One region of the Kitasatospora herbaricolor genome, then DNA from elsewhere that is predicted to be linked to it. Evidence: riboswitches for the same ligand, from Rfam matches in the RefSeq annotation. Region 1 holds a riboswitch; the other holds the start of a gene.
What was found. Region 1 has a riboswitch for glycine ahead of gcvP (aminomethyl-transferring glycine dehydrogenase). Riboswitches for the same ligand answer to the same signal wherever they lie in the genome.

Region 1 (15,030 bases):
GCCGAGGCCACCGCGCGCGATCTCGCCACGCTGTCCGTCCGGCTGCACGCGGCGATGGTCCAGGCCGGGATGCGGACCCGTCATTAGGCGGCTCCGGACGGCGGCCTCGCGGGGCCGGTCGCAGGGCTGTGACCAGCCCGGTCCTGGTTGCGCTTTCATATCCGGGGTGTGGGCCATAGGGTTGCGACTGTGAATGAGCTCGACGTCGTGGGTGTCCGGGTGGAGATGCCGTCGAACCAGCCCATCGTGCTGCTGCGCGAGGTCGGGGGCGACCGCTACCTGCCGATCTGGATCGGTCCGGGTGAGGCGACCGCGATCGCCTTCGCCCAGCAGGGCATGACGCCGGTGCGCCCGCTGACGCACGACCTCTTCAAGGACGTGCTGGAGGCCCTGGGGCAGCAGCTCACCGAGGTCCGGATCACCGACCTCCGCGAGGGCGTCTTCTACGCCGAACTGGTGTTCACCGGCGGGGTCGAGGTCAGCGCCCGCCCGTCCGACGCGATAGCCCTCGCCCTGCGGACCGGGACCCCGATCTACGGGAGCGAGGAGGTGCTCGCCGAGGCGGGCATCGCGATCCCGGACGAGCAGGAGGACGAGGTCGAGAAGTTCCGCGAGTTCCTCGACCAGGTCTCGCCCGAGGACTTCGGCGGCGGCCAGCAGTAGGCGCCGCCCGCCGGCTCCCCGCCCGTGCGGTTCGCACGGGCTTCTCGCTGTCCGCGGCCGGGGGCCCGGCCCCCCAGGCCCCTGTGCGGTCGCCGATGGCCGGTGGCTGCTCTGCCCCGTGCCTCGACGTGAACGGCCGCTCTACCCGCTGTGAGCCTCCGGCGCACCCGCGGCGGTCGGCCGCGCTACGGTCGGTGATCGGCCGCCGCACCCGTCGTGACCTTCGAAGCTGGTCCGGTGGGCCGTTCCGGCTGCTGGGGCCCGCCGTCGCGGTTTTGCCAAAAGTCGTCCACTTACCCACACTGGGGGCACGAAAAACCACTCTCCCGAGTGACGCGGTTTGGCGTGCCCGGCGTGGCGATCGTTGACGGGCCATGGGTGACTGCCTACCGTCAGGAGTGGCTGCGGATTGTCACGCGCGGCCGGGTTGCCCGCAGCACAGGTGGACGGAGGTAGGCATGACCAGCACCGGCGATGACGTGGCCGTGGGTGGCGTGTGCTCCGTGCATGTGCAGCGCACCGGCCGGACCGTGGTGGAGCGCGGCTGGGACGCCCGGCAGGCGGAGCCCGGCGGCGCCGAGCCGGCCCGGGCCGGGACCAGGATCGGGCGCTTCCCGGCCGTCCAGGGCGGCCAGCCGGACATCGAACGACTCGCCCCCACCTCCGCGCTGGTCGGCTACCGTGGCCCGACCGCCTGCGCGGCGGCCGGCATCACCTACCGCCAGCTGGACTACTGGGCGCGCACCGGGCTGCTGGAGCCGAGCGTGCGGTCGGTGTACCCGGCGAGCACGCACCGCCTCTACAGCTTCCGCGACATCCTGACCCTGAAGATCGTGAAGCGCCTGCTGGACGCGGGCGTCTCGCTGCAGAACATCCGGGTGGCGGTCACCCATCTGCAGTCCGCCGAGGTCGGAGACCTGGCGGGGCTGACCCTGATGTGCGACGGCGCGACGGTCTACGAGTGCAGCACCCCGCAGCAGGTGGTCGACCTGCTGAAGGGCGGTCAGGGCGTGTTCGGCATCGCGGTCGGCGCCGTCTGGAAGGAACTGGAGTCCTCGCTGGGACGGTTGCACGCCGAACGTACGGACACCGGCGAGACCCTGGTCGGCCAGGACCCGGCGGACGAGCTCGCCCAGCGGCGCAACCGCGCCGGCTGACCAGCCGCCCCGCACGGCGCTTCCGCACGGCGCCGCCCAGGCCACCGCCGCGCGGCGGGCCGATCGGTCGGGCGCCGCAGGCGGGTGGGCCCGCGACCCCACGACTCATCAGCGATCCGCACCACCGCGACCGGCCCGGACGGGGAACCGTCCGGGCCGGTCGCGTCGTCACCGGTGGTGAACCGATCAAGGAGGGGTCGTGCGGGTCATACGCTTCGTGCGGGTCGTACTCGGTGGGCCGGCCTGGCTGCGGCAGCGCCGTGGGCAGCGCCGCGCTTTCCAACTGCTCGTCCTGCTGTGCGTGGTGGCGCTCGCGCCGAGCGCCTGGCTCTGGGTCAGCACGGCGGAGCGGGTCCGCACCGTGGCGAGCGTGCCGCAGGCCCCCGTGGCGGTGGTGTTCGGCGCCGGCCTGCAGAACGGCACGCCGTCCCCGTACCTCGCGCACCGGCTGGACGCGGCGCTGGAGCTGTACCAGCGGCAGAAGGTCCGGGCGATCCTGGTGACCGGCGACAACGGGCGGGCCAGCTACGACGAGACCGACGCGATGCGGCGCTACCTGATCGAGCACGGGGTGCCGGAGATCCGGGTGGTGGGCGACTACGCCGGCTTCGACACCTGGGACTCCTGCACCAGGGCCCGGCGGATCTTCGGGGTCGACCGGGCGGTGCTGGTCAGCCAGGAGTTCCACGTCCGCAGGGCGCTGGCCCTCTGTCAGGCCGCGGGCGTCGACGCGTACGCGGTCGGGGTGCAGGAGTGGCACGACGTCACCTGGTACTACGGCGGCCTGCGGGAGATCCCCGGCGCGGGGAAGGCCGCGCTGAACGCCTGGCTGCGGCCGGACCCGGCCCTGCTCGGTCCGCAGGAGCAGGGCATCCCGCGCGCGCTCGCGGACGCGGGCGCGGCGCGCTGACCGGGCGCCGGGCGACGTGACCTCGCGCCGGCGGGCGTGACCATGAGCTGCCGGCCCTGGCGACCGGCCGGGCGCGCCGGGCCGGTCGCGCGGAGGCCTGATTGTCGGACCTCTGCGGCATGATCGGCAGGTGCGGTCACTGCCCAGCATCATCCACCTGGACATGGACGCCTTCTTCGCCTCGGTGGAGCAGGCGGCCAAGCCGAGCCTGCGCGGCAAACCGGTGCTCGTCGGCGGTCTGGGCGGCCGGGGCGTGGTCTCCACCGCCTCGTACGAGGCCCGCAAGTTCGGCGTGCACTCCGCGATGCCGATGGCCCAGGCCCGGCGGCTGTGCCCGAACGCGGCCTTCCTGACCGGCCGCTTCGAGGCCTACCGCCGGGTCAGCGACCTGGTGATGGGCCTGCTGCGGGAGCTGTCGCCGCTGGTCGAGCCGCTCAGCCTGGACGAGGCCTTCGTCGACCTGGCGGCCGGTCCGTACGGCCCCGCGCTCACCGCGGCCTCCGACGGCGCGGCCCTGGTGCTGGCCCTGGCGGAGGACCTCCGGGCCGACATCGAGCGGCGGACGGGGCTGACCGCCTCGGTCGGCGCGGCGGGCTCCAAGCTGATGGCGAAGATCGCCTCCGAGCAGGCCAAACCGGACGGGCTGGTGCTCGTCCCGCCCGGCCGGGAGCGGGCGGTGCTGGGCCCGATGTCGGTCCGGGCGCTGCCGGGCGTCGGCCCGGCCACCGAGCAGGTGCTGCGCCGGGCCGGTCTGATCACGGTGGCGGACCTGGCCGACGCCGGCGAGGCGGAGCTGGTGCAGCTGCTCGGGCGGGCGCACGGCGCGGGCGTGCTCCAGATGGCCCTGGGACTGGACGACCGGCCGGTGGTGCCCGACCGGGACGCCAAGTCCGTCTCGGTGGAGGACACCTTCGAGGTGGACCTGGCCGACCGCGACCGGATCCTGCACGAGGTGGACGTGCTGGCGGCGCGCTGCGTCGGCCGGCTGCGCGCGGCCGGGCGCTCCGGCCGCACGGTGGTGCTCAAGGTACGGCGCTTCGACTTCTCGACCCTGACGCGCTCCGAGACGCTGCGCGGCCCGACCGACGACGAGACGGTGATCACCGACACCGCGCGGCGGCTGGCGGCCCAGGTCGACGTCACCGGCGGGGTGCGGCTGCTGGGCGTCGGCGTCTCGCAGCTGGCGGACTACACCCAGGAGGACCTCTTCGCGCAGGCCGTGCGGGAGGCGGCGCGGGAGCAGGCCGAGCAGCGGGAGGCGGAGCCGGAGGACGGCTCGGAGCCGGGCGGGTCGTCGCCGGGGGAGCAGCCGGCCGAGGCGTCCGGTGAGCCGGGGGAGGCCGGGGAGGACGCCGAGGTGCCCGCCGTCCGGCGCTGGATGCCCGGGCAGGACGTGACGCACACCGAGCACGGGCCGGGGTGGGTGCAGGGCAGCGGGGTCGGGCGGGTGACCGTGCGGTTCGAGACGCCGTGGAGCGGGCCGGGCCGGGTGCGGACGTTCCTGGTGGACGATCCGGCGCTGGAGCCGGCCCGGCCGCTGCCGCTGCGGCAGGAGTGAAGGAGGCAGGAGTGAGGACGGCAGGAGTGAAGCGGCCGGCACGGCTTCCCCGGCGGGGCGGTGCGAACGACGGAGCGGCCCCGCCCGGAGTGTTCCGGGCGGGGCCGCGTGTCGGGCCGGGCCGTGGGTGATCGCGATGCCCTCGTCGATCCCCGGTGGCCCGGTCCCCCCGCGCCCTGTCCCTGGGCCCGGGGGAGGACGCCTCGTCAGGCGTCGGTCTTGACCAGCACGGGGCTGGAGTTCGGTGCGTCGGCCAGGTCGGCCGCGGGCGCGGCCGGCTTGATCCGGCGGATCAGGAAGGGCACGGCGCCGGCGACGAGGCAGACGGCCGCGGCGGTCCAGAACGCGTGCTGGTAGGCGTTCAGGGTCGGCAGGGCGACCGGCAGGCGCGGGATGGTGTCGCCGGTCAGGATGGCGGCCATCACGGCGGTGCCGATGGCACCGCCGACGGTGCGCAGCACGGCGTTCATGCCGTTGGCGATGCCGCTCTGCTCGACCGGGACCGCGCCGTTGATGTAGGCCGGCATCGCGGAGAAGGCGAGGCCGATGCCCAGACCGAAGATCGCCGAGGCGGTGTAGAGGTCACCCTCGTGGCTGTGCCGCATGGCCAGGTAGGACATCGCGACGGCGCCGAGGACACCGCCGAGCACCAGCGGCAGGCGCGGTCCTCGACGGGCGATCAGCACGGCGCCGAGCGGGGCGGCGACCATGCTGCCGACCGCGGACGGCAGCAGCATCACACCGGCGTGCAGCACGGTGGCGGTGAAGCCGTAGTGGGTGAGCCGCTCGGGGGTCTGGGCGAAGTTGCTGATCACCATGAAGGAGCCGTACATGCCGAACCCGATGAGCAGACCGGCCAGGTTGGTGAAGGCGACGGCCGGGCGGGACATCATCGACATGTCGACCAGCGGGTGCTTCACCTTGACCTCGATGATTCCCCAGATCAGGGCGACCACGGCGGCGACGGCGAACAGGCCGAGGGTCTTGTTGGAGGTCCAGCCCCAGGTGTTGCCCTGGCTGACGGCGACGAGCAGGGCGGAGAGCCAGCCGGCCAGGGTGATCGCGCCGAGCGGGTCGGCCCCGCCCTCGGTGTCGACGACCGGGTCCTTGGGGACGCGCAGGGCCACCAGTGCGACGGCGATCAGACCGAAGACCAGGCCCATCCAGAAGATGGACTTGTAGCTCCAGTGCTCCAGCAGCAGGCCGGTGGCCACCAGGCCGAGGCCGCTGCCGACGCCCATCGAGGCGCTGATCCCGGCGACGCCGCCGGTGACCTTCTCCTTGGGCAGCTCGTCCCGGACGATGCTGATCGCGAGCGGCAGCACGCCACCGCCGGCGCCCTGCAGGACGCGGGCCACGACGAGCCAGGTGAAGGAGTGCGTGCTCACCGCGAGGGCGGAGCCGGCGACCAGCCCGGTCAGCGAGATCAGCAGCATCGGCTTGCGGCCGCGCAGGTCGCCGAACCGGCCGAGCAGCGGGGTGAGGACGGCGGCCGAGAGCAGGTTGGCCGTCATCAGCCAGGTGATGTTGGAACCGGAGACGTTCAGTTCCTTGGCCAGCGAGGGCAGGATCGGGACGACCGCGGTCTGCACCACGCTGAACGCCAGCATCGCCAGGATCAGGGCAGGGAGTACCCGGGCACTGCTCTGCTTCTCTGCCGCGGTGGTGGGCTGTGGGGCCTCACTCACGGTGCTTCCTCCAGTACGTGTGCCCGAGGACGTTGCTTCAGGCGAATGAAAGTGAACTAGCTGAAGTAACTTTGGCGGCAGATACTTCACTGTGTCAAATATCGATCGGTGAAGCTTTGGCAAAGTGCAGGCCGGAGCGGGTCGGTCCGGTCCGTTGCCGGGCCGGCGGCCCGCCGCCGGTCATGCCTCGCGGCAGCGGTGTCCGGACATGCCGAGGACGGGCAGGCCCCGGACCTCGTACGGTCCGGGGCCTGCCCGTCCTCGGGACCAGCTGCTCAGCCCAGGGTGCGCAGCGGCTCGGGGCGCGACTGCGCGGCGGCCTGTGCGGCGGCCGGCGCCGCCGCCGAGCTGTCCGTCGGCCGGACGGCCGAGGGGGAGTCGGCGGGGGAGTCCGGCCGCATCGCCGAGGACTCTCCGGACGCGGCAGCGCCCGTGCCGCCCGAGGAGTAGGCGGCCTGGGCGGGCTGTGAGGCCCGGGCGGTGTGGCCGGCCGGGGCGGCGTGCGCGGATGCCTGGCCCGGGGCGCCGGCGGTGGAGCCGTCCTGGATCTCGACGTGCTCGCGGTGCAGTTCCTCGCGCACCACGTGATCTTCGGTGAACCGCTCGACCACCAGCCGCACCCGCTCGATCGGCACCAGGTACTTGCGCACCACCGGCCGCTCCTCGCGCAGGGTGACCTCCTCCACGGCCTCGGCGATCTCCTCCTGGGTCAGCGCGTCCCGCTCGCCCTCGGTGACCGGCACCCGCTCCACCCGGACGCGCTCGCGCACCACCGGTACGTGCCGCTCGACCGTCTCGCTGGTCACGTACTTGCGGAGCCGGGCCGTGTAGGTCACCTGCCACTCGGTGCTGATGTCGAGCCGCTCCTCGTGGCAGGTGATCTCGACCGGGCCGCCGGGTGCGGAGGTGGCGGCGTCCGCACCGGGAGCGGCGAGCGGCTCCGCCTCGGCCGGCTTGGCGTACATCGGGGCCGGGGCGGCCTGGCCGGCGGTGGGCGCGGGGGCGCCCACCGTGCGGACGTTGGTCTCCTCGGCGGCCGGCGACCTGCGCTCGGGCGCGGCGGCGGCGATGCCGACGGCGGTGGCCGGCGCGCCCGCCGCGGGCGGCTCGACGGGCCGCTCCAGCTTCTCCAGCTTCTCGGCCTTCTCCGGCGCGGGCGTCTCGCTGCCCCGGCCCGCCGTCGCGGCGGCCGCGCCGCCCGCCACCGCCGCACCGGCGGCCGCCGTCCCCGCCGTACCGGGTACGGCGCCGAAGTCCATGTCCGCCGGGCGGTCGTCGGCGCCGGTGTCCTTGGCCGAGCCGGAGCGGTTGTCCGCCGGGGTGTCGAGCCCGTAGTAGCGGTACAGCTGGAGCTCCTGGGCGGGGGAGAGGTGCTGGCCCACGCCGAAGTCCGGAGAGTCCTTCACCAGCGACTTGTCGTACGGGACCCGCAGTTCCTCGCCCGAGAACTCGCTGGTGGTCAGCGGGACGAAGGCGTCGCGGCCGAAGATGCCCGTCCGGACGGCCGCCCACTCGGGCTCGCCGGTCGCGTCGTCCAGGTACACCTCGTCCACGGTGCCGATCTTGTCGCCGTTGCGGTCGACCGCCCGGTGCCCGATCAGGTCTCTGGGGTCGATGTCGGTTTGCACTCAATTCCTCCGGTGCGGATGCTCCTGCGGAACTCCCGCAGGGGTACGGCTGGAGGGTCCGGCCCATCCGCCACTTCATACGAAAAGGCATGAACCGGGCGCCTGCGAGCGGAGCGCCGCCGTCCGGGCGGGCAGTCCGCCCGCCCGGACCAGTGCGTACTCCGATCCGGAGCCGGGGCGCACCCGTGATCGGGGCGGCTCCCGCTGGTACCCTGGGCGCGACCGCCGAGCCCGCTCGGGAGAGTCCCCGGCCGACGAGACGCCGGCGGGGGCGCCGAAGGAGCAACTCCTCCCCGGAATCTCTCAGGCATCCGTACCGTGTGGGATAGGTCACTCTGGAAAGCAGGGCAGGACCGCCGGCGAGGGAGCCGACGGCCACCACCCTCACCGACGGTGCAAGCCGACGGGGTGCTCAGGCATCCCGCGCGGGCGAAGCTCTCAGGTCCCGATGACAGAGGGGGAGGCCTGTTGGGTTCGTTCGCCAGGGCCGGCCCGCTGTCCGCAGCGGTCACGGCCGACCGGCGTGCGCGCCCCCGCCGGTCCGTGACCAGGAGGCCTCGACCATCATGAACGCCCAGCCGAACGCCGGTCGCCCGCTCAGCTCCGCGACCCTCACCGAGCTTGAGCAGGCCAGCCCCTTCGAGACCCGCCACATCGGCCCCGACTCCGGGGCCCAGGAGAAGATGCTCGCCCACGTGGGCTACGGCTCGCTGGACGAGCTGTCCGCCGCGGCCGTGCCCGAGGCGATCCGCTCGATCGACGGCCTCGACCTGCCGGCCGGCCGCAGCGAGGCCGAGGTCCTCGCCGAGCTGCGCGAGCTGGCGGCCGCCAACCAGGTGCTCACGCCGATGATCGGCCTGGGGTACTACGGCACCTTCACCCCGCCGGTGATCCTGCGCAACGTCATGGAGAACCCGGCCTGGTACACGGCCTACACCCCGTACCAGCCGGAGATCTCGCAGGGCCGCCTGGAGGCGCTGCTCAACTTCCAGACCGTGGTCTCCGACCTCACCGGCCTGCCGACCTCCGGGTCCTCGCTGCTCGACGAGGGCACCGCCGCCGCCGAGGCGATGGCGCTGACCCGCCGGGTCACCAAGGTCAAGGGCGGGGTGTTCCTGGTCGACGCCGAGACCCTGCCGCAGACCGTCGCCGTCATCCGGACCCGGGCCGAGCCGACCGGTGTGGAGGTGGTCGTCGCCGACCTCTCCGCGGGCATCCCGGCCGAGATCGCCGAGCGCGGTGTCTTCGGCGTGCTGCTGCAGTACCCGGGCGCCACCGGTGTGGTGCGCGACCTGGAGCCGCTGATCGAGCAGGCCCACGGGCTCGGCGCCGTCGTCGCCGTGGCCGCCGACCTGCTGGCGCTCACCCTGCTGAAGTCGCCCGGTTCGCTCGGCGCCGACATCGCCTGCGGCACCTCGCAGCGCTTCGGTGTCCCGATGGGCTTCGGCGGCCCGCACGCCGGCTACCTCTCCGTGCGCGCCGAGTACGCCCGCTCGCTGCCCGGCCGCCTGGTCGGCGTCTCGGTCGACGCCGACGGCAACCGCGCCTACCGCCTGGCGCTGCAGACCCGTGAGCAGCACATCCGCCGCGAGAAGGCCACCAGCAACATCTGCACCGCGCAGGTCCTGCTGGCCGTGATGGCCTCGATGTACGCCGTCTACCACGGCCCCGACGGCCTGGCCGACATCGCCCGGCGCACCCACCGCTACGCCGCCGCGCTCGCGGCCGGGCTGCGCGCCGGGGGCGTCGAGCTGCTGCACGACGCGTTCTTCGACACCGTCACCGCCCGCGTCCCGGGCCGGGCCGCCGAGATCGCCGCCGCCGCGCGCACGCGGGGCATCAACGTCCACCAGGACGGCGCCGACCTGATCTCGGTGTCCTGCGACGAGACCACCACCCGCGAGCACCTGGCCGGCGTCTGGGCCGCCTTCGGCGTGCCGCAGGCCGAGATCGACGAGAGCGCCGAGGCGCTGCCCGCCGCGCTGCTGCGCGAGGACGAGTACCTCACCCACCCGGTCTTCCACAGCCACCGCTCCGAGACCGCCATGCTGCGCTACCTGCGCCGCCTGTCGGACCGCGACTACGCGCTGGACCGGGGCATGATCCCGCTGGGCTCCTGCACCATGAAGCTCAACGCGACCACCGAGATGGAGGCGGTGACCTGGCCCGAGTTCGGCCAGCTGCACCCCTTCGCGCCGATCGAGCAGGCCCAGGGCTACCTGACCCTGATCCGCCAGCTGGAGCAGCAGCTGGTCGAGGTGACCGGCTACGACGCGGTCTCCATCCAGCCCAACGCCGGTTCGCAGGGCGAGCTGGCCGGCCTGCTGGCCGTCCGCGCCTACCACCACGCCAACGGCGACACCGGCCGCGACGTCTGCCTGATCCCGTCCTCCGCGCACGGCACCAACGCGGCCTCCGCCGTGATGGCCGGCATGCGGGTGGTCGTGGTCAAGACGCTGGTCGACGGCGACGTGGACGTCGACGACCTGCGCGCCAAGATCGAGCAGCACCGCGAGCAGCTCTCCGTCCTGATGGTCACCTACCCGTCCACGCACGGCGTGTTCGAGGAGACCATCACCGACATCTGCGCGGCCGTGCACGAGGCCGGCGGCCAGGTGTACGTGGACGGCGCCAACCTCAACGCGCTGGTGGGCCTGGCCAAGCCGGGCAAGTTCGGCGCGGACGTCTCGCACCTGAACCTGCACAAGACCTTCTGCATCCCGCACGGCGGCGGCGGCCCGGGCGTCGGCCCGGTGGCCGTCCGCGCCCACCTGGCGCCGTACCTGCCCAACCACCCGCTGCAGAGCGAGGCGGGCCCCGCCACCGGCGTCGGCCCGATCTCCGCCGCGCCGTGGGGCTCGGCCGCGATCCTGCCGATCTCCTGGTCGTACGTCCGGCTGATGGGCGGCGAGGGCCTCAAGCACGCGACCCAGGTCGCGGTGCTGAACGCCAACTACATCGCCAAGCGGCTGGCGCCGCACTTCCCGGTGCTCTACACCGGCCCCGGCGGGCTGGTCGCGCACGAGTGCATCATCGACATCCGCCCGCTCACCAAGGACACGGGCGTGACGGTGGACGACATCGCCAAGCGCCTGATCGACTACGGCTTCCACGCGCCGACCATGTCGTTCCCGGTGGCCGGCACGCTGATGATCGAGCCCACCGAGTCCGAGGACCTGCACGAGATCGACCGGTTCTGCGCCGCGATGATCGAGATCCGGGGGGAGATCGACAAGGTCGGCTCGGGCGAGTGGGCCGCGGAGGACAACCCGCTGCGCGGCGCCCCGCACACCGCCGCCACCCTGGCCGGCGAGTGGGCCCGTGGCTACTCCCGCCAGGAGGCGGTCTTCCCGGCGGGCGTGAACCCGGCGGACAAGTACTGGCCGCCGGTGAGCCGGATCGACGGCGCCTACGGCGACCGCAACCTGGTCTGCTCCTGCCCGCCGATGGACGAGTACGGCGCCTGACCGGTGCCGCGCCCGCGGGCGTGAGCTGACCCGGTACGAAGCAGCGGGCCCCGGCGGATTCGATCCGCCGGGGCCCGCTGCTGCTCGCCGTACCCGCCGCGGGGCTCCGCGCCACGCCGCCGGGCTGTCCTGCCGCACGGGCGGGGAGTCCCGCCGTACGGTGCGGCGCCGGTCAGGCCGCGAAGGCCAGGGGGCGGCGCGGGGCGATCACCCGGCCGTCGGGCAGGAGTTCGCCGGTGTCCTCGAAGAGCAGGACGCCGTTGCAGAGGAGGCTCCACCCCTGCTCGGGGTGGCAGGCCACGGTCGCGGCGGCCTCGCGGTCCTCGGAGTCGGCCGAAGGGCATTCCGGACGGTGCTGGCACATGGGTCGTACCCTCGCTTCGCTTGCGATCCTCCCCGTGATGCGGTTGCCGTCGGGATAGTCCGCCGGGAGCCGCCGCGGTAGCCGGATCCTGTCCCGCCGGCCCAGGTGTGAGCCGGCGATTCTGTGGGTAGGACAGGTGGTCCTTCCACGCTGGGTCCCAGTGTCGGCTTCCGTCGGCCTTCGCGCAGCAATTTGGTGACATGCGCCACAACTCCCGCGCATAGATCACCCATTCAGATGGCGCGGAGCAGAAATAAATGCCGGACGGGCCATGCCGGGCATGGCCCGATCGGGCTACCCGGGATGACCCGTCCGGAGCATCGGGGTGTCAGGAGACCCCGAGGACCATCGGCTTGGCCGGAGCGGGGGCGGCGAGCAGCGCCAGCAGGTCCGTCGCCGGGTAGGCGCGGTGCGCGGTGACCCCCAGCGGCGCCGGGGCCAGCGGGATCAGCAGGTCGGACGCCGGGGCCGCGTCGGGTGCGTGCAGCCACAGCGCGGTGGCGTACTGCCCGGGAAAGGTCAGCAGTCGCGGCTGGTGCCGGGCGCGCGAGGTCTGCGCGAGCTGCCAGGCCTGCCGCAGCGCCCGGACCGTCGAGTCCAGGTAGGGGCCGGCGGTGAAGTGCGAGAAGGTGTGCCCCTCGACGCCCTGGACCACCTCGGCCGCCGCCGCCACCTCGCTGCCGTCCTTGATCAGGAACCGCCAGCCCGTCCGGCGCGCGGCCGTCAGTCGGGGCCGGGGGCCGTCCAGGACGTGCACCGCGAGCGGGTGCGCGGGCAGCAGGGTGCCGTGGGGACGGCGCAGCGCGGCGGCGGCCGGCTGGCGCAGCGCGGTCTCCGAATCGAGTGCCGCCAGGACGGCGCGCAGGGCGCTGGGCGGAGGCTGGGGGGTCTGCAATGTCATGGCGGGGTCGCCTCTCCGTGAGAGATCGGCGTGCGAGTGCGGCATACCGGCGTGGCGTGTCTGGTGTGACGGGACCTGGGCCGTGTCCGGTTGTGCGTGATCGCGGTGCGGGCGCGGCCGCCACCGTAGGGGGCCCCGGTGTCGTCGTCGACGTCGGAGCGGTGGCAGGCCGGGCTTGAGCGCAGTGCGAATTCTACTCGAACAGGTGCGCAGGGTGACCTGTTTATCACGTTCAGTTGTGCAGGGCAAGTCGGTATTCGACTGATGGAGCGTCAGTTTCCTTGCTTCGTACGACGTTCGACCCCGTCGGGTATCGATCTTCGGGATGGGCATGATGCTTGCACGGTCGGCCTAGAGGAGGGGACCCATGGGCGAGAAGGTCGTGGCCACGCGCGCGGACCTGTCGGACCGGCAGATGTACCGCCGCAAGCTCCAGTCCTGTCTCGACGTGCTCGAACGGATGCTGCGCGAGAACCGCTTCGACCGGCCCCGGGCCGTGATGGGGCTGGAGATCGAGCTCAACCTGGCGGACGAGCAGGGTCAGCCGCTGATGCGCAACGAACAGGTGCTCGGCGCGATCGCCTCCAGCGACTTCCAGACCGAACTCGGTCAGTTCAACATCGAGGTCAACATCGCCCCGCACCGGCTCACCGGCCATGTGCTGGAGGAACTGCGCGAGGAGATCGACACCGGCCTGCGCTACGCCGACCGCAAGGCCGCCGAGGCCGGCGCCCGGATCGTGATGATCGGGATCCTGCCGACCCTGGAGCACGACCACACCGGCCTGGAGTCGATGTCCCACAACCAGCGGTACAGCCTGCTCAGCGACCAGATCCTGGCCGCCCGCGGCGAGGACATCGCGGTGGACATCGAAGGGGTCGAACGCCTCCAGCTGGAGTCGGTCACCATGGTCGCGGAGGCCGCCGCCACCTCGCTGCAGATGCACCTCCAGGTCACCCCCGAGCGGTTCTCCTCGGTCTGGAACGCCGCCCAGGCGCTCTCCGCGGCGCAGGTCGCGCTGGGTGCCAACTCGCCCTTCCTGTTCGGACGGGAGCTGTGGCGGGAGACCCGCCCGGTGCTGTTCCAGCAGGCGTGCGACACCCGTTCGGCGGAGCTCAAGGCGCAGGGCGTCCGCCCCATCACCTGGTTCGGCGAGCGCTGGGTCGACTCCGCGCTCGACCTGTTCGCCGAGAACCTGCGGTACTTCCCCGCGCTGCTGCCGATCTGCGACGACGAGGACCCGGTCAAGGTGCTGGCCTCCGGCGGGATTCCCAAGCTCGCCGAGATGCGCCTGCACAACGGCACCATCTACCGGTGGAACCGGCCGGTCTACGACATCGCGGACGGCGTGCCGCACCTGCGGGTCGAGAACCGTGTCCTGCCGGCCGGGCCGACGGTCGCCGACACGCTGGCCAACGCCGCCTTCTACTACGGACTGGTCCGGGTGCTGGCCGAACAGCCCCGGCCGATCTGGACCAGGCTGCCCTTCATCCAGGCCGACGAGAACTTCCACAACGCCGCGCGGCACGGGATCGACGCCGTGCTGCAGTGGCCGCGGGCGGGCTGGGGCGGCCGCGGCGGCGGGGTGACCGCCGTGCCGGCCGTCGACCTGGTGCTGAACGAGCTGCTCCCGCTCGCCCACCAGGGCCTGGACGAGTGGGGCGTGGAGCCGGCCGACCGGGACCGCTACCTCGGGATCATCGAGCAGCGCTGCCTGCGCCGGACCAACGGCGCGGCCTGGCAGAGCGCGACCTTCCACCAGCTGCGGGAACGCTTCGGGATGGACCGGCCGGCCGCCCTGGCGGCGATGACCCGGCGCTATGTCGAGTACATGCGCGGGGGCGAGCCCGTGCACACCTGGCCGGTCGGCTGACCCGGCCAGCGGCCAGCGGCCAGCGGCCCCCGGTCACGGGGAGAGGGGCCGGGGGCCGGTGCCGCGGCAGTCCGCGAGGGCCGTCGTCGGCCGAGGTGCGAGGGGCGCCGCGCGCCCGCGCGCAGGGAGGGGCGCCGCCACCGCGCGGGGCGGGTCCGATGGGGCCGTGCGCCCGTATGGAAGGATGATCGCCCCGGCGGTCGGCCGACCCCGGGGCGAAGCCCGCCCGCTGGAGCCGCCGTGAGCACCGTCTCGACCGAGCCCGGGCGCCTGCCCCTGACCCGCCGGCTGCTCGGCGCCGAACTGCTGATCGTCCTCGGCCTCTCGCTGGGTGCCAGCGGCCTCAGCGCCCTGATCAGTTTCGCCGGCTCGCTCACCCAGCCGCTCGCGCTCGGCCAGCAGGTCGCCACCCTCAACGGGTCCCGCGCACCGGGCCGGCCCTGGCTGGACCTGGCCTGGCAGCTCTACTACATCGGGCGCGGCCTGATGCCGGTCGTCCTGGTCGGCTACCTGCTGGTCCGCGAGGGCACCTCGCTGCGCGTCCTCGGCTTCGACCTGACCCAGAAGCTGCGCGACCTCGGCCGGGGGACCGCCGTGGCCGCCGCGATCGGCGGCTCCGGCCTGGCGCTCTACCTGATCTCCCAGGCGGCCGGCTACAACCTGACGGTCGCTCCCTCGGGGCTGCCCGACGTGTGGTGGCGGATCCCGGTGCTGGTCGCCTCGGCCTGGGAGAACGCGATCCTCGAAGAGGTCATCGTGCTCGGGTACCTGATCCGACGGCTCGGCCAACTCGGCTGGAGCTGGCCGGCGATCGTGATCGC
Region 2 (15,030 bases), 4.1 Mb from region 1:
TGCAGCGCAGGCAGGGGTTGGGGGTGCGGCCGGCCGCGTACTCGGCGACGAAGTCGTCGATCACGTCCTCGCGGAAGCGCTCGGCGAGGTCCCAGACGTAGAACGGGATGCCGATCACGTCGGCGGCCCGGCGGGCGTCCCGGGAGTCCTCGATGGTGCAGCAGCCGCGCGCGCCGGTCCGGAAGGACTGCGGGTTGGCGGAGAGCGCGAGGTGCACGCCGGTCACCTCGTGGCCGGCCTCGGCGGCGCGGGCGGCGGCGACGGCGGAGTCGACGCCGCCGGACATCGCGGCCAGCACGCGCAGGCGGCGGCCGCCCGCCGCGTCGATCGGGCTCGGACCAGTGGGGGCACCCGGGAATTCAGTCATGATGCCTCCAAGAGTACGGGGTGCTCCTCGCCGCCCCGACGGCAATGACCGCGGGCCGGCCCGGGCGCCGGGGGGGCGGGCGGGTGCCGTGTGCCCGGCGTCACGTCCGGCGCCGTACGGCGGGGCAGCGGCCGGGCCGGCGGAGGGCTCAGCGGCGGGCGGCCGCCGCGACCCCGGCGTTGCGGGCCCGCAGGACGGCCGGGCCGATCGCCGCGGCGAGCGCCTCGACGTCCGCCCGGGTGGAGGTGTGGCCGAGCGAGAACCGCAGCGAGGCCCTGGCCAGCAGCGGGTCGGCGCCCATCGCCAGCAGCACGTGGCTGGGCTGCGGCACCCCGGCCGAGCAGGCCGAGCCGGTGGAGCACTCGATGCCCTGGGCGTCGAGCAGCATCAGCAGGGCGTCGCCCTCGCAGCCGGGGAAGGAGAAGTGCGCGTTGGCGGGCAGCCGGCCGGCGGGGGCCGGGTCGCCGTTCAGCACGGCGTCGGGCACCGCGGCGAGCACCTCGTCGACCAGTTCGTCGCGCAGCGCGGCGACGGTCGCGGCGTGCTCGGCCCGGCGCCCGACCGCGACCCGGGCGGCGGCGGCGAAGCCGGCCGCGGCGGGGGCGTCCAGGGTGCCGGAGCGGACGTCCCGCTCCTGGCCGCCGCCGTGCAGCAGCGGGACGGGGGTGGCGCCGCGGGAGAGCAGCAGCGCGCCGATCCCGTACGGGCCGCCGATCTTGTGGCCGGTGACGGTGAGCGCGGTCAGGCCGGACTCGGCGAAGGAGACCGGCACCTGGCCGAGCGCCTGCACCGCGTCGGCGTGCATCGGGATGCCGTACTCGCGTGCGACGGCCGCGAGTTCGACGACCGGCTGGACGGTGCCGACCTCGTTGTTGGCCCACATCACGGTGACCAGCGCCACCGAGCCGGGGTCGGCCTCGATCGCCTCGCGCAGCGCCGCCGGATGCACCCGGCCGTAGGCGTCCACCGGCAGGTACTCGACCCGGGCGCCCTCGTGCTCGGCGAGCCAGTGGACGGCGTCCAGCACCGCGTGGTGCTCGACCGGGCTGCTCAGCACCCGGGTGCGGGCCGGGTCGGCGCCGCGGCGGGCCCAGTAGAGGCCCTTCACCGCGAGGTTGTCGGACTCGGTGCCGCCACCGGTGAGAACGATCTCGCTCGGCCGGGCGCCCAGCGCCTCCGCCAGCGACTCCCGGGACTCCTCGACCACGCGGCGGGCGCGCCGGCCGGCCGCGTGCAGGGAGGAGGCGTTGCCGACGACACCGAGGTGCGCCGTCATCGCGGCGATCGCCTCGGGCAGCATCGGCGTGGTCGCCGCATGGTCCAGGTATGGCATAACCCGTCGATTGTAGAGGGCCGCCGGGTCACGATTCGGCCATTGCACCCTCTGCAACGCGTCGTTAGCCTGGCGCAACAACCGGACCGTCCGAGAACCGGGACGGGCCGGGCCACGGCCGCCGGCCGGACCACGGGCCCAACTCCCGGCGGAGCAACGCCCGGACGGCCGGCCGGGCCCGCCGGCCGCACATCCGCGGCCCCGCGTCCGGCCAGCACCCTCGGCCGGCCCGCCCGGCCCGCAGAACCCTTCAGCAGGAACAGCCCAGCACGACGCTCCGGGGGGCGCCATGTCACAGTCGGTCGACCGCGCACTGACCATCCTGGCCTCGCTCGGCGACGGCCCGGCCTCGCTGGAGCAGGCCGCCGCCTCCATCGACGTGCACAAGTCGACCGCCCTGCGGCTGCTGCGCACGCTGGAGTCGCACGGCTTCGTGCACCGGCAGTCCGACCACCGCTACCGGCTGGGCGGCCGGCTGATCTCGCTCGCCCAGCAGGCCCTGGAGGAGGTCGACGTCCGCCAGGTGGCCGCGCCCTACCTGGCCTCCCTCAACGAGCGGTACGGCCACACCGTGCACCTCGCGGTGCTGGAGGGCGGCGAGGTGGTCTACCTGGACAAGGTGGAGAGCCGATACCCCGTCAGCCCCGGCTCCTGGCTGGGCCCGGCGTCCCGGATCGGGCGCCGGGTGCCGGCCAGCGCGACGGCGCTGGGCCGGGTGCTGCTGGCCGACCTGCCCGAGGACCAGCTGACGGCGCTGCCGGTGACCCGGGAGTTCGAGGCCCGGGCCGCGCGGCGCCCGGCCGCCGGGGCCCCGCGCGGCGACAAGCAGCACTCGGAGGAGCTGCTGGCCGACCTGGCGGCCGTCCGGCGGCTCGGCTGGGCGATGGACCGCGGCGAGAACAAGGAGGCGGTCACCAGCGTGGCCGCGCCGATCTCCGGCAGCGGCGGGCGGGCCGTCGCGGCCTGCGCCATCTCCGCCCCGGCCGACGTCGCCCCGGCCACCGTGCTCACCCGGCTGCTGCCCGAACTGCTCTGCACGGTCGAGGCGATCTCGCTGGCGTACGGCGGCTCCCCTACTCCTCGCTGGTGCGAGAACCGTTGCGGTGCCAAGCACGAGGTGCCCGCCAGCCGAACTTGAGCGCGAACATCCGCAGCAGGAAGGCGGTCAGCGCGGCGGTCGTCCCGGTGGCCGCCGTCAGGTGGTCGACGGCGATCAGGACGGCGGTCGTCGCCGAGCCGATCAGCGCGGGCACCGCGTAGATCTCGCGGTCCCAGCGCAGCAGCGACGGGATCTCCTGCGCCAGCACGTCACGCATCACCCCGCCGCCGGCCGCGGTGACCATCCCGAGCGCCACCGAGGCGACCGAGCCGAGGCCGTAGTCGTGCGCCTTCGCGGTGCCGGTGACGCAGAACAGGCCGAGCCCCAGCGCGTCGAGGGTCTGCACGCTGCGGTTGATCCGCTCCACCTGCGGGTGCAGGAAGAACACCACCAGGCCGGCGGCCAGCGGGGTGGAGAAGTACCCGAGGTTGCTGAACGCGGCCACCGGCGTCGCGCCGATCACCAGGTCGCGCATCACCCCGCCGCCGAGCGCCGTGACCTCCGCCAGGACGCAGATGCCGAAGATGTCCATGTTCTTGCGCACGGCCAGCAGGCCGCCGGACAGGGCGAAGACGAAGATGCCGACCAGGTCAAGGGTCTGCTGCACGTCGGTGGGGAAGATCTGCGAGGTCACCGCACCAGTCTCCACCGCGCCGGACGCCATCCGGACCGCGGGCCTCCGGATCGGCCGCCGGGTCGCCGGGAGGCCCTCGCGCCGGGGCGGCAGCGCCTAGCGTGGTGCCATGACACTGAACTGGGAACAGGTGGTCGTCGACGCGAAGGACCCGGTGGAGCTGGGGCGCTGGTGGGCGCGGGCGCTCGGCTGGGTGACCGTCGACGACGATCCGGACGAGTACGAGATCCGCTCCGCGCCGGACCGGCTGCCGAGTCTGCTCTTCATCCGGGTGGACGACCCCCGGGTGGTGAAGAACCGGCTCCACCTGGACTTCCGCCCGGACACCGGGCAGGCCGCCGAGGTGGAGCGGCTGCTGGCGCTCGGTGCCCGGCTCGCCGACGTGGGCCAGGGCGAGCGGTCCTGGACGGTGCTGGCGGACCCGGAGGGCAACGAGTTCTGCGTGCTGAGCGCCCGTAACTGATCCCCCTGGGCGACGCCCGGGCACGGAAGGCGGTGCGGCCCCGACCGGGTGGTCGGGGCCGCACCGCCTTCCCACGCCCGGAGACCGCCGGGCGGGGCCGTTCAGCCGGCCGTCAGGGTCTTCGTCTGCTCCGGGGTGTTCTCCGGGAAGTGGCAGGCGACCTGGTGGCCCGTCTTGAGCGCGACCAGCGGCGGCTCCTGGGAGGCGCAGACGTCCTGGGCCTTCCAGCAGCGGGTCCGGAAGCGGCAGCCGCTCGGCGGGTTGATCGGGGAGGGGACGTCGCCGGTGAGGCGGATCCGCTCGCGCTGCTCCTTGCGCCGGGGGTCGGGCACCGGCACGGCCGACATCAGGGCCGTGGTGTAGGGGTGCATCGGCGTCTTGTAGAGCGAGTCCCGATCGGCGATCTCGACGATCTTGCCGAGGTACATCACCGCGACCCGGTCCGAGACGTGCCGGACCACCGAGAGGTCGTGCGCGATGATCAGGTAGGTGAGGCCGAGCTCCTTCTGGAGGTCGTCCAGCAGGTTCACCACCTGGGCCTGGATGGAGACGTCCAGGGCCGAGACCGGCTCGTCCGCGACGATCATCTTCGGCCGCAGCGCGAGCGCGCGGGCGATGCCGATGCGCTGGCGCTGGCCGCCGGAGAACTCGTGCGGGTAGCGGTTGTAGTGCTCCGGGCTGAGGCCGCAGAGTTCGAGCAGCTCCTGGACGGCCTTCTTGGTGCCGCCCTCGCTCTTCACGTTCTGCAGCCGGAACGGCGCGCCGACGATGGTGCCGACGGTGTGCCGCGGGTTCAGCGAGGAGTACGGGTCCTGGAAGATCATCTGGATGTCGCGGCGCAGCGGCCGCATCGCCCCGGTGCCCAGGTGGGTGATGTCGGTGCCCTCGAACTCGACGGTGCCGGAGGTCGGCTCGTCGAGCCGGGTGACCAGCCGGCCCATCGTGGACTTGCCGCAGCCGGACTCGCCGACCACGCCGAGGGTCTCCCCCGGGTTGACGGTGAAGTCGATGCCGTCGACCGCGCGCACCGCGCCGGACTGGCGCCGCAGCAGGCCCTTGGTGATCGGGAAGTGCCTGGTGAGCCCGGTGACCCTGAGCAGCGGTTCGCGGTCGGAGGCGGGCGCCGGTGACGGGATCGCCGCTACCTGAGTGTCCGTCATGAGGTCTCTCCTGAGGGGTGGTACGTGCTCACAGCCGGGGCGCGATCTCGTCGGTGAAGATCCGGTGCCGTTCGGCGGCCGGGATGTGGCAGGCCGCGCGGTGGCCGGGGGAGGCCTCCGCGAGCACCGGCACCTCGGTCGTCGAACGTCCGCCGGTGAGGCCGGCGTACGGGCAGCGCGGGTGGAAGGCGCAGCCGCTGGGCACGTTGATCAGGCTGGGCGGGGTGCCCTTGACCGGGATCAGCCGCTCCTGGAGCTCGCGGTCCAGGCGCGGCATCGAGCCCAGCAGGCCCCAGGTGTAGGGGTGCTCGGGGCTGTCGAAGAGGGTCCCGGCGGGGCCGTGCTCGATGCACTTGCCGCCGTACATGACCAGGATGTCGTCGGCGAGTTCGGCGACCACCCCGAGGTCGTGGGTGATGATGATGACGGCCGAGCCGAACTCCTGCTGGAGGTCGCGGATGAGGTCCAGGATCTGCGCCTGGACGGTGACGTCCAGGGCGGTGGTGGGCTCGTCGGCGATCAGCAGGGACGGGTCGTTGACCAGGGCCATCGCGATCATCGCGCGCTGGCGCATGCCGCCGGAGAACTCGTGCGGGTAGGCGTCGACCCGCTTGTCGGGCTGCGGGATGCCGACCCGGTCGAGCATCTCGATCGCGCGCTTGCGGGCTTCCTTCTTGCTCGCACCGGGGTGGTGCGCCCGGTAGCCCTCGACGATCTGCGCGCCCACCGTGTAGTAGGGGTGCATCGCGGTGAGCGGGTCCTGGAAGATCATGGCCATCTTCTGGCCGCGCAGCTGCCGGACCCGGTCGGGGTCGGCGCCGATCAGCTCCTCGCCGTCCAGCCAGACCTCGCCGGAGATCTGCGGTGCGCCGCGCTTGGTGCCGGTGCGGTGCAGGCCCATGATCGAGAGCGAGGTGACGGACTTGCCGGAGCCGGACTCGCCGACGATGCCGAGGGTCTTGCCCTTCTCCAGCGTGAAGTTGAGGCCGTCGACGGACTTCACCAGGCCGTCGTCGGTGGGGAAGTGCACCCGCAGGTCGCGGACGGTGAGGAAGCCCTCGGGGGCGCCGGCCGCCTTCTGGAGCCGGCTCTGGGCCTGGGTCTGGGTCTTGCTCATGTCAGCCTCACCCGAGGATCGACAACGGCGTACAGCAGGTCAACCAGCAGGTTGGCCAGGATGATGAAGAAGCCCGCGAAGAGGGTCACGCCCATGATCACCGGGAGGTCGCTGCCGCTGATGGCGGCGACCGCCTCGTAACCGAGCCCGCGGAAGTTGAAGGTGGTCTCGGTGAGCACCGCGCCGCCGATCAGACCGCCGAGGTCCATGCCGAAGACGGTCAGGATCGGGGTGAGGGTGGAGCGCATCGCGTGCTTGCCGATGACCGTCCGCTCGCCGAGGCCCTTGGCCCGGGCGGTGCGGATGTAGTCCTCACCGAGCACGTCCAGCAGGGTGGCGCGGGTGAGCCGGGCGTAGGTGGCGGCGTAGAGGAAGGCCAGGGTGATCCACGGCAGCAGCAGGTTCTGGAACCAGGCCACCGGGTCGTCGGTCAGCGCCACGTAGTCGTGCGGGAACCAGCCGAGCTGGTAGACGAAGATCGCGCTGGCGAGCATGCCGGTGAAGTAGATCGGCAGCGAGACACCGGCCAGGGCGGTGGTCATCGTGAAGCGGTCGAGCAGGGTGCGGCGGCGCAGCGCGGAGACCACGCCGGTCGCGGTGCCGAAGACCAGCCACAGCACGGCCGCGCCGAAGGCGAGCGAGGCGGTGACGCCCAGGCGGTCGAGCAGCACCGGCCAGACCGCGCGCTCGGTCTTGAAGGAGTAGCCGAGGCAGGGGGCCGAGCAGTGGGTGACGTCGACCCCGGTGCTGTAGTCCCGGCCGGCGAAGATGCCCTTCAGGAACAGGAAGTACTGCTCGATGATCGACTTGTCCAGGCCCATCTTGTGCCTGATGCCCTCGATCGCCGCCTTGTCCGCGATCTTGCCCACGTAGAGCAGTGCGGGGTCGCTGCCGGTGATTTTCGGCACCATGAAGAAGATGCCAAAGGTGACCGCGGAGACCACCAACAGCATGGCGACGACGTTGACGAGCCGTCGGATGAGATACACGAGCACTGCGGCCGGCGCCGCCGGTGACCGGCCGAGCCCCCTTGTGGGGGGCCCGGCCGGCCCGGCGAAGCCTTCACCTGCCCTTCGGACTAGCGATACGAACTACGGGAGCGGGTAGAGCAGGTCACTTGCCGTCGGAGACACCGAGCGCCTGGAAGTCGATCTCGCCGCCCAGGGCGTCCTGGGTGTAGACGTTGGTCAGGCGCGGGTTGCGGTAGTTGAGCGCCTTGTCCGCGACGATCGGCAGGTAGTAGCCGCTGTCGATCACCTTGTGGTTGATCTTCTTGTAGAAGTCGGCGGCCTTGGCCGGGTCGGTCTCGGCGGTCGCCGAGTCGAACCAGCCGTTGATCTCCGGGTCGTTGATCTCGGAGTAGTTGCTGTTGCCGTTCTGGGTGATGAACCGGCCGTCGGTGAGCGGCTGGAGGTAGCCGCTGCCGTTCGGGTAGTCGGCGGCCCAGCCCATCACGATCAGGCCGTAGCCCTTGGTCGCGACGACGCTCGGCGAGCCGATCTCGGAGGCGATCAGCTTGCCGTCGTACTGGTCGACGGTGACGTCGACGTTGATGGCCTTCAGCGCGCTCTGCAGGGCGACGGCGGAGTTGACTTCCTTCTCCTTGTTGCCGCGGACCGCGATGTTGGTCTTGAAGCCTTCCGGCTTGCCGCAGAGCTTCAGCTCCTCCTTGGCCTTCTCCACGTTGGGCTTGCCCTTGGTGAAGCCGAACGGGTCGTAGTCGTCCGAGCCGAGGATGTTCGGGGGCAGCATGGAGCCGTAGGTGGAGCCGGCCGTCGACCCGCCGCGGGCGGTCTGCAGGGCGGTGGTGTCGGCCGCGTAGAGGACGGCCTTGCGGCAGTGCTCGTTGTCGAACGGCGCGACCTTCGGCACCACCGAGATGTAGCGGATGAAGCCGTTGTAGGCGTCGTCGGTGTTGGCCTTGAGCTTCGGGTCGGTGAGGACCTTGGCGCCGGCGGCCTGGGAGAGGCCGGTCTGGCTGAAGTCGATGTCGGCCGAGCCGTCGAGCAGACGGGCGTCCATGTCGTCGGCGTTGGTGGTGATGGTCAGCTTGACGGTGTCCGGCAGGGCCTTGCGGACGGTGTCGGTGGCCTGGTCCCAGTTCTCGTTGCGGACCAGCTCGACGGACTTGCCGGGCTCGATCGACTTGAACTTGTACGGGCCCGAGGAGACCGGCTTGTCACCGTACTTGGAGCCGGTGTCGAGCTTCTGCGGCACCGGGGAGGCGCTGCCCATGGCGAGCAGGTAGAGGAAGGACGAGTCCGGCTTGGCCAGCTTGAAGACGATGGTGGTGTCGTCCGGGGTCTCGACCGTCTTCAGGCCCAGCTTGTTCGGGTCCGCGTCGGTGTACGGGCCCTTGTAGTCCTGGCCCTGGTCCAGGGACTGGATCAGGTAGGTCGGGCCGCCGCTGATGACGTCCTGGGCGAAGATGCGCTCGATGCCGTACTTGATGTCCTTCGAGGTGATCGGCGAGCCGTCCTCGAACTTCAGGCCGGCCTTCAGCTTGAAGGTGTAGGTCTTGCCGTCGGCGGCGATCTCCGGCTGGGCGGCCGCGAGGTCGGGGACGAGCTTGAGGCCGTCCTTGCCGGGCTTGGAGTCGTACGTCAGCAGGGTGCGGGCGTAGTAGCGCTGGAAGTTCCACACCGAGGCGTAGTAGGCGCGGCCCGGGTCCCAGGAGTCGGCGTCCGTGCTGGTCCACAGGTTGATGGTGCCGCCCTTCTTGTCCGAAGGGTTGAGCACCTTGCCGACCGCGGCGTTGAAGCCGCCCTCTGCACCCTTGCTGGCGTCGCTGCTGCCGCCGCCCTTCGAGCCGCCGCAGGCGGTCGCGGTGAGCGCCAGGGTGGCCACCAGGGCAGCGGCGGCGAGCGTCCGGTTACGCGTCATGAGTACGGTTCCTCCTGAAGATGTGCGGGCCCGATCGGTCCGCCGAGGGGGGTGCTGTCCCCTGGTGTGGGGGGTGGGTCTGAAGGGGCTCAGTTGCCCTTGGGGTCGAGCGCGTCACGCAGCCCGTCGCCGAAGAGGTTGAAGGCGAGCACGGTGATGAAGATCGCGAGACCGGGGACGACCATGTAGGTCGGGTCCACCTGGTAGATCTTGGTGGCCTGGGAGAGCATCTGCCCCCAGGAGGGCGTGGGCGGCTTGACGCCCGCGCCGAGGAAGCTGAGCGCCGCCTCGCTGAGGATGTTGGTCGGGATGATCAGCGTCGTGTAGACGAGGATCGGGGCGACCAGGTTGGGCAGCAGCTCGCGCAGCAGGATGTGCACCGGGCCGGCGCCGAGGCTCCGGGCCGCGTCGACGAACTCGCGTTCGCGCAGCGACAGGGCCTGGCCGCGGACGATGCGTCCGATGTAGGGCCAGCCGAAGAAGCCGATGACCAGGATCAGGATCGCCATCCGGACGCCGCTGCCGCTCAGGCCGAGCAGGTCGTTGGGCATCACCGAGACCAGCGCGATCGAGAACAGCAGCTGGGGGAAGGCGAGCAGGACGTCCATGACCCGGCTGATCGCGGAGTCGATCCAGCCGCCGAAGTAGCCGGCCGCGACGCCCATCAGGACGCCGATGACGACCGAGACCCCGGCCGCGAGGAAGGCCACCAGCAGCGAGATCTGGGCGCCGTAGAGGATCCGGCTGAAGACGTCCCGGCCGAAGGTGGGGTCGACACCCAGCAGGAAGTCACCGCTGATGCCGCCGAACGCGCCCTTGGGCAGCCCCAGTTCGGGGTTGATCTGATCCGGGTGCGGTTCGTCGACCGGGTGCCCGAAGAGCGAGCTGAGCACCGGCGCGAACAGCGCGGCGAGGATCAGCAGCATCACCACGACGCCGCCCGCGAGGGCGACCTTGTCGCGTTTGAGGCGGTCCCAGGCGATTCTGCCCGGGGAACGGCCTTCGATCTTCTTGACCGGCGCCGCTGCGGGTGCCGCTCCGGTCTCGGCCGGGCCGGCGGATCCGGTGGTGTCGATGGGTGTGGTCATGAGTCAGTTCGGTCCCCTCGCCGACGGTGGCCGGCCCACGGTGCCCGGTCGCGCGAGGTGTTCCGACCCGGTCCGGGTCGGGACTGCGTGAGCGGGTTGCGCTACTGGTGCGTTTTGCATCGGTGCGGTGGTGCTGGTCGCCGGATCGGCGGTACGGCGGTGCGGAAGACAGCGGAACGGGGTGCTGAGGTGCTCCGTGCGGGATGGGCGTCGCGCGGATCATTCGGTCTGCGTGCGCGTTCGCCCTTGTGGGGCCCGGTGCGAGCACTGCATTGCGCAGAACTCTCTGCCATCCCCCCGGGCTTGCGCCAGCCCTGACAACCGAAGGATGCCCAACTGTGATCTGTGGGCATGCACAGCCTCAGGAGCCGCATACGCTTCTTCACATATCTGTTACATGCATGTCAAGATCAATGACGAAAATGGCTGGCGAATGCCCCTGGGAACGTCACGACCGGCCTGACATGACATCAGGCCGGTCGGGTGCGAAATGAATGTTTCGTGGCCGTACAGGACGGGAATTGCGGCGCCCGGACCTCAGCGGCCCGGATAGCCCGGCCACGGCTGCTGCGGCCACCCCGGGCCCGCCGGCGGTGGCTGGGTGCCGTACGGGTACGAGGCCTGCGGCGGGTACGCCTGGGCCGGGTACGGGGCCACCGGCGGCCGGCCGGCCGCCTCCCGGTCGAAGAACGGGCGCGCGTTGGCCCGCATCCACATCGCCACCGGGTCGTACTCGTCGCCCATCGCCACGGTCGACACCGCGAGCCCCTCGGGGGCCACCGCGATCGCCCGCTGCATCAGTGCCCGGACCGCCTCCACCGCCGGCGGCGAGGTGTCGTACAGTTCCAGTCCGATCGCCAGGTACGGCTCCCCCACGGCGGGACGCACCCAGGCCCGGCGCAGCGCCCGGACGGCCCGCACCTCCAGCGCCTGGTGCTCCAGCAGCCCGTAGAACTGCGGTGCCTGGACCTGCGGTTCGCTCAGGTGCAGCGGCCCGGCCGGCAGCCGGTCCAGACCCGCCGCGATCCGCCGCAGGTCCGCCCAGGGGATGCCGACACCGCCGCCGGGGGCGTGCGGGTTCAGCCACAGGCCCCAGCGGGTGCGGTACAGCGAGGCGGCGATCTCCTGCCCGGAGATCACCTCGTGCCCGCGGGCCCAGCCGCTGGACGCCAGTTGCTCGGGCGAGGTGACCGCGGGCGCGTACCCGTGCCCGGAGACGTCCATGTTCCCGTACTGCGCGTCCGGGCTGCCCGCGGAACCGTGCCAGAGCAGCATCCAGACCTGGCCCTCGGCCAGCGCCCGCAGCATGCCCTCGTACGCCTCGTACCGCTCCGGCGCGACCTCGCGCAGGGCGCGTTCCAGCGCCCCCGGGTCACCCCCGGGGCGCGCCGCGGGAGGCGGGCCCCAAGGCCCCGGTGCTCCGCCGCCGGCCGCTGCCGCGTTCATACGCCCACCTCGATGGCCGCCACGCGAAACGCGCACCTTCTGCCGGCGCGCTCGCCCCGCTCGCCCACTTCGAGCCCTCTTCCTGGTCTGCCGCCGCCGGTGTGGCAGGGGTGTCCGTCCCGGGGTGTCCGGACGCAGCCTATGGGGCGCTGCGGACAGTCGCCATGCCGACGTGCCCCGACCCCGCCGGTCACATCCTTGTGTAGAAGGGCTGTACCCGGCCGAGCAGCCACTCGACCACCGGGTCGTCCACGAGGTCGAGCAGCACGAGGTGGACGCCACCGGGAAGCGGCGCGGTTCCCAGCGCCCGCCCGAGCGCCTCGTTCACCGCGCCCGGGTCGGCCGGCCAGGCCTGGTCGAGCTGGACCCCGACGAACATGACGGTCGGCTCCCCCTCCACGCTGGCCAGCGCCCGACGTGCCGTCAGCACCCCCGGCAGCGCGGCCAGTTCGGCGGCCGCCGCGGAGAGGAAGGCGAACGGCTCCTCCTCCGGCGCGGGCTCCCGCAGCGCCACCCGGCCACCGGCACCGGCGTCCGTCTGGGTGTCCCAGCGGTCCTCCCGCGGCCCGCGGCGCAATTCGGCCACCCCGGCCGGCGGCACCGGGATGCCCACCGGCGCGTCCGGGTTGACCGCGATCCCCAGCCCCAGCGGCAACCCCCGCGCGAACTCCCACACCGGGGCGACCGCGAAGGCCAGCCCGGGGGCGTGCTGCAGGAACTGCTCCTGGGAGGAGAACACCGGGACGTACGGCGCGCCCGCCAGTTCGATGGTCGGCAGGTCCAGCGACTGCCCCTGCGGGTCGGCGCCGGCCGGCAGGGGGATCCAGACCTGGCTGCGCGCCAGCACCTCGATCACCCGCGGCGTGGCACCCGGGTCGCCCAGCGCGGCGGTGAGCACCTGCTCCAGCTCGTTGGCGGGCCAGCTCCCCCCGGGCGGCGCCGCCTCCGGCCCGCCCCATGCCTGCGTCTCCTCCGCCGGGTAACCCATACGCCCCTGTACCGCCCCATCTCTAGCCGCCGGCCTCCCAGCCTATCGGCCCGTCCCCCCGCCGGACCGGGCGCACGGGATCAAGGGGAGGCCTCCACGTCCCGCCTACGAGCCCCGCGTACGAACAGCCCCCGCGCCGCTTCGCAGCACGGCCGGGCGGCGGCCCAGGGCCGCGGAAACCGGTCCGTGCCCGCACCGGCCGGCGGACCCGCGGATTCCCGGGACCCCCGGCCGGCCGGAGGCCACGACCACGAGCGAGCCTTTAAGACCCACCGCCCGGCATGCCATGATGTGCCCGTCCCCGTGAGTCGCTTCGGCGGGGCGCCCAACTCCATACAGGCCGCTCGAACCCGCGCGGGAGAGTCCGGAGTGCCCCCTGGGGTACGGCCGGCGCCGAAGGAGCAAGTCCTCCCCGGAATCTCTCAGGCACCCCTACCGCACGGGCGAGGCACATCTGGAAAGCGGACACGGCCCTGCCGTGCGCCCACCCACGGTGCAAGCCGCCATGCTGTCCCCAGGGCAGCGCGCGGTGAAGCTCTCAGGTTGTGACGACAGATGGGGAGACCCAGCCGCCGCATGCCCGCGCGCAGGTCAGGTCCCCGTCGGGGCCGGTCCGGCGTGCGCTCACCTGAGTGCCCAGCCCAAGGAGTACAGGCCATGTCGTCCCCCCGTCTCACCGCGCTCGACGCGCTGCACCGCGCCCTCGGCGCCACCATGACCGACTTCGCCGGCTGGGACATGCCGCTGCGCTACGGCAGCGAGCGCGAGGAGCACCTCGCCGTCCGGACGAAGGCCGGCCTGTTCGACCTCTCGCACATGGGTGAGATCACCGTCTCGGGCCCGCAGGCGGGCGAGCTGCTGGACCACGCGCTGGTCGGCTTCATCTCCGCGCTGGGCGTGCTCCGCGCCCGCTACACCATGATCTGCGCCGAGGACGGCGGCATCCTGGACGACCTGATCGTCTACCGGACCGCCGAGGACGAGTACATGGTGGTCGCGAACGCCTCCAACGCCCAGGTGGTGCTGGACGCGCTGACCGCCCGCGCCGAGGGCTTCGACGCGGTGGTGCGCGACGACCGCGACGCGTACGCGCTGATCGCCGTGCAGGGTCCGGAGGCGAACGGCATCCTGGCCTCCGTCACCGACGCCGACCTGCCGGGCCTCAAGTACTACGCGCTGCTGCCCGCGACCGTGGCCGGCAAGCAGGTCTGGCTGGCCCGGACGGGCTACACCGGCGAGGACGGCTTCGAGATCTTCTCGGCCCCCGCCGACGCCGAGCACCTGTGGAACGCGCTGACCGAGGCGGGGCAGGGCGTCGGCCTGGTCCCGTGCGGCCTGTCCTGCCGGGACACGCTGCGCCTGGAGGCGGGCATGCCGCTGTACGGGCACGAGCTGAACACCGAGCTGACGCCGTTCGACGCGGGCCTGGGCCGGGTGGTGCGTTTCGACAAGACCACCAACGGCGGCGCCTTCGTCGGGCGCAAGGCGCTGGAGCAGGCGGCCGCCGAGGCGGAGACGAACCCGCCGCGGGTGCTGGTCGGCCTGGTCTCCGAGGGCCGGCGGGTGCCGCGGGCCGAGTACGCGGTGGTGGACGCCGAGGGCGCCCCGATCGGCCGGATCACCTCGGGTGCGCCGTCCCCGACGCTGGGCAGGCCGATCGCGATCGCCTACGTGGACGCGGCGCACGCGACGCCGGGCGGCACCGTCGCGGTGGACGTGCGCGGCAAGCACGAGCCCGTCCAGGTGGTCGCGCTGCCGTTCTACAAGCGCGCCCGCTGAGGCCCGTCACCGGTCCGCACCGCCGAGGCCGCGCGGCCGGGCCCGCACGCCGGTGCGGGCGCCCGCCCGCGTGAGCGCGGTCACCCACCGTCACCCCTGTCCGGGCCGCCGGGCCGATCCGGCGACCCCGCATTTCCACCGACTGCTTCCCATCCTGGAGAATGACGCCATGAGCAACCCCCAGCACCTGCAGTTCAGCAAGGAGCACGAGTGGCTGACGGCCGCCGAGGGCGGTGTCTCGACCATCGGCATCACCGCCCACGCGGCGGACGCCCTCGGTGACATCGTCTACGTGCAGCTGCCCGAGGTCGGCGACACCGTCACCGCAGGTGAGACCTGTGGCGAGCTTGAGTCCACCAAGTCGGTCAGCGACCTGTACTCCCCCGCCACCGGCGAGGTCGTCGAGGTCAACCAGGCCGTCATCGACGAGCCGGCCCTGGTGAACTCCGCCCCCTTCGAGGGTGGCTGGCTGTTCAAGGTCCGGCTCGACGGTGAGCCCGCGGACCTGCTGAGCGCCGACGAGTACACCGCCCTCACCGGCGGCTGAGTCCCCCGACGGGGCGGCCGCAGCGCGGCGGCCGCCCCCGCCCGGCCCCTTGCCCGCTCCCGCCCGCCGCCCGGCCGTCCCCGCGGCCGACGAGCTGCGCGCGGCTGCCCCATGACGGGAAGACCA

Region 2: another riboswitch for glycine. It lies ahead of gcvT (glycine cleavage system aminomethyltransferase GcvT); the one in region 1 lies ahead of gcvP (aminomethyl-transferring glycine dehydrogenase).

Annotation. Positions count from the first base shown of each region.
Region 1 covers NZ_JAUSVA010000002.1:1,840,503-1,855,532, reverse strand. The annotation lists gene ftsR (transcriptional regulator FtsR) at 1-87, shown strand, start outside; gene J2S46_RS08450 (bifunctional nuclease family protein) at 190-663, shown strand; gene J2S46_RS08445 (MerR family transcriptional regulator) at 1,122-1,820, shown strand; gene J2S46_RS08440 (SanA/YdcF family protein) at 2,029-2,730, shown strand; gene J2S46_RS08435 (DNA polymerase IV) at 2,861-4,288, shown strand; gene J2S46_RS08430 (MFS transporter) at 4,495-5,976, opposite strand; gene J2S46_RS08425 (PRC and DUF2382 domain-containing protein) at 6,252-7,604, opposite strand; glycine riboswitch at 7,831-7,933, shown strand; glycine riboswitch at 7,935-8,066, shown strand; gene gcvP (aminomethyl-transferring glycine dehydrogenase) at 8,171-11,071, shown strand; gene J2S46_RS08415 (DUF5999 family protein) at 11,244-11,435, opposite strand; gene J2S46_RS08410 (hypothetical protein) at 11,764-12,336, opposite strand; gene J2S46_RS08405 (glutamate-cysteine ligase family protein) at 12,704-14,209, shown strand; gene J2S46_RS08400 (CPBP family intramembrane glutamic endopeptidase) at 14,450-15,030, shown strand, end outside.
Region 2 covers NZ_JAUSVA010000002.1:5,955,014-5,970,043, reverse strand. The annotation lists gene mnmA (tRNA 2-thiouridine(34) synthase MnmA) at 1-367, opposite strand, end outside; gene J2S46_RS26390 (cysteine desulfurase family protein) at 516-1,700, opposite strand; gene J2S46_RS26385 (IclR family transcriptional regulator) at 1,990-2,838, shown strand; gene J2S46_RS26380 (trimeric intracellular cation channel family protein) at 2,774-3,463, opposite strand; gene J2S46_RS26375 (VOC family protein) at 3,543-3,896, shown strand; gene J2S46_RS26370 (ABC transporter ATP-binding protein) at 3,998-5,056, opposite strand; gene J2S46_RS26365 (ABC transporter ATP-binding protein) at 5,085-6,173, opposite strand; gene J2S46_RS26360 (ABC transporter permease) at 6,170-7,168, opposite strand; gene J2S46_RS26355 (ABC transporter substrate-binding protein) at 7,287-9,056, opposite strand; gene J2S46_RS26350 (ABC transporter permease) at 9,146-10,144, opposite strand; gene J2S46_RS26345 (enhanced serine sensitivity protein SseB C-terminal domain-containing protein) at 10,682-11,590, opposite strand; gene J2S46_RS26340 (enhanced serine sensitivity protein SseB C-terminal domain-containing protein) at 11,781-12,578, opposite strand; glycine riboswitch at 12,924-13,026, shown strand; gene gcvT (glycine cleavage system aminomethyltransferase GcvT) at 13,236-14,357, shown strand; gene gcvH (glycine cleavage system protein GcvH) at 14,527-14,904, shown strand.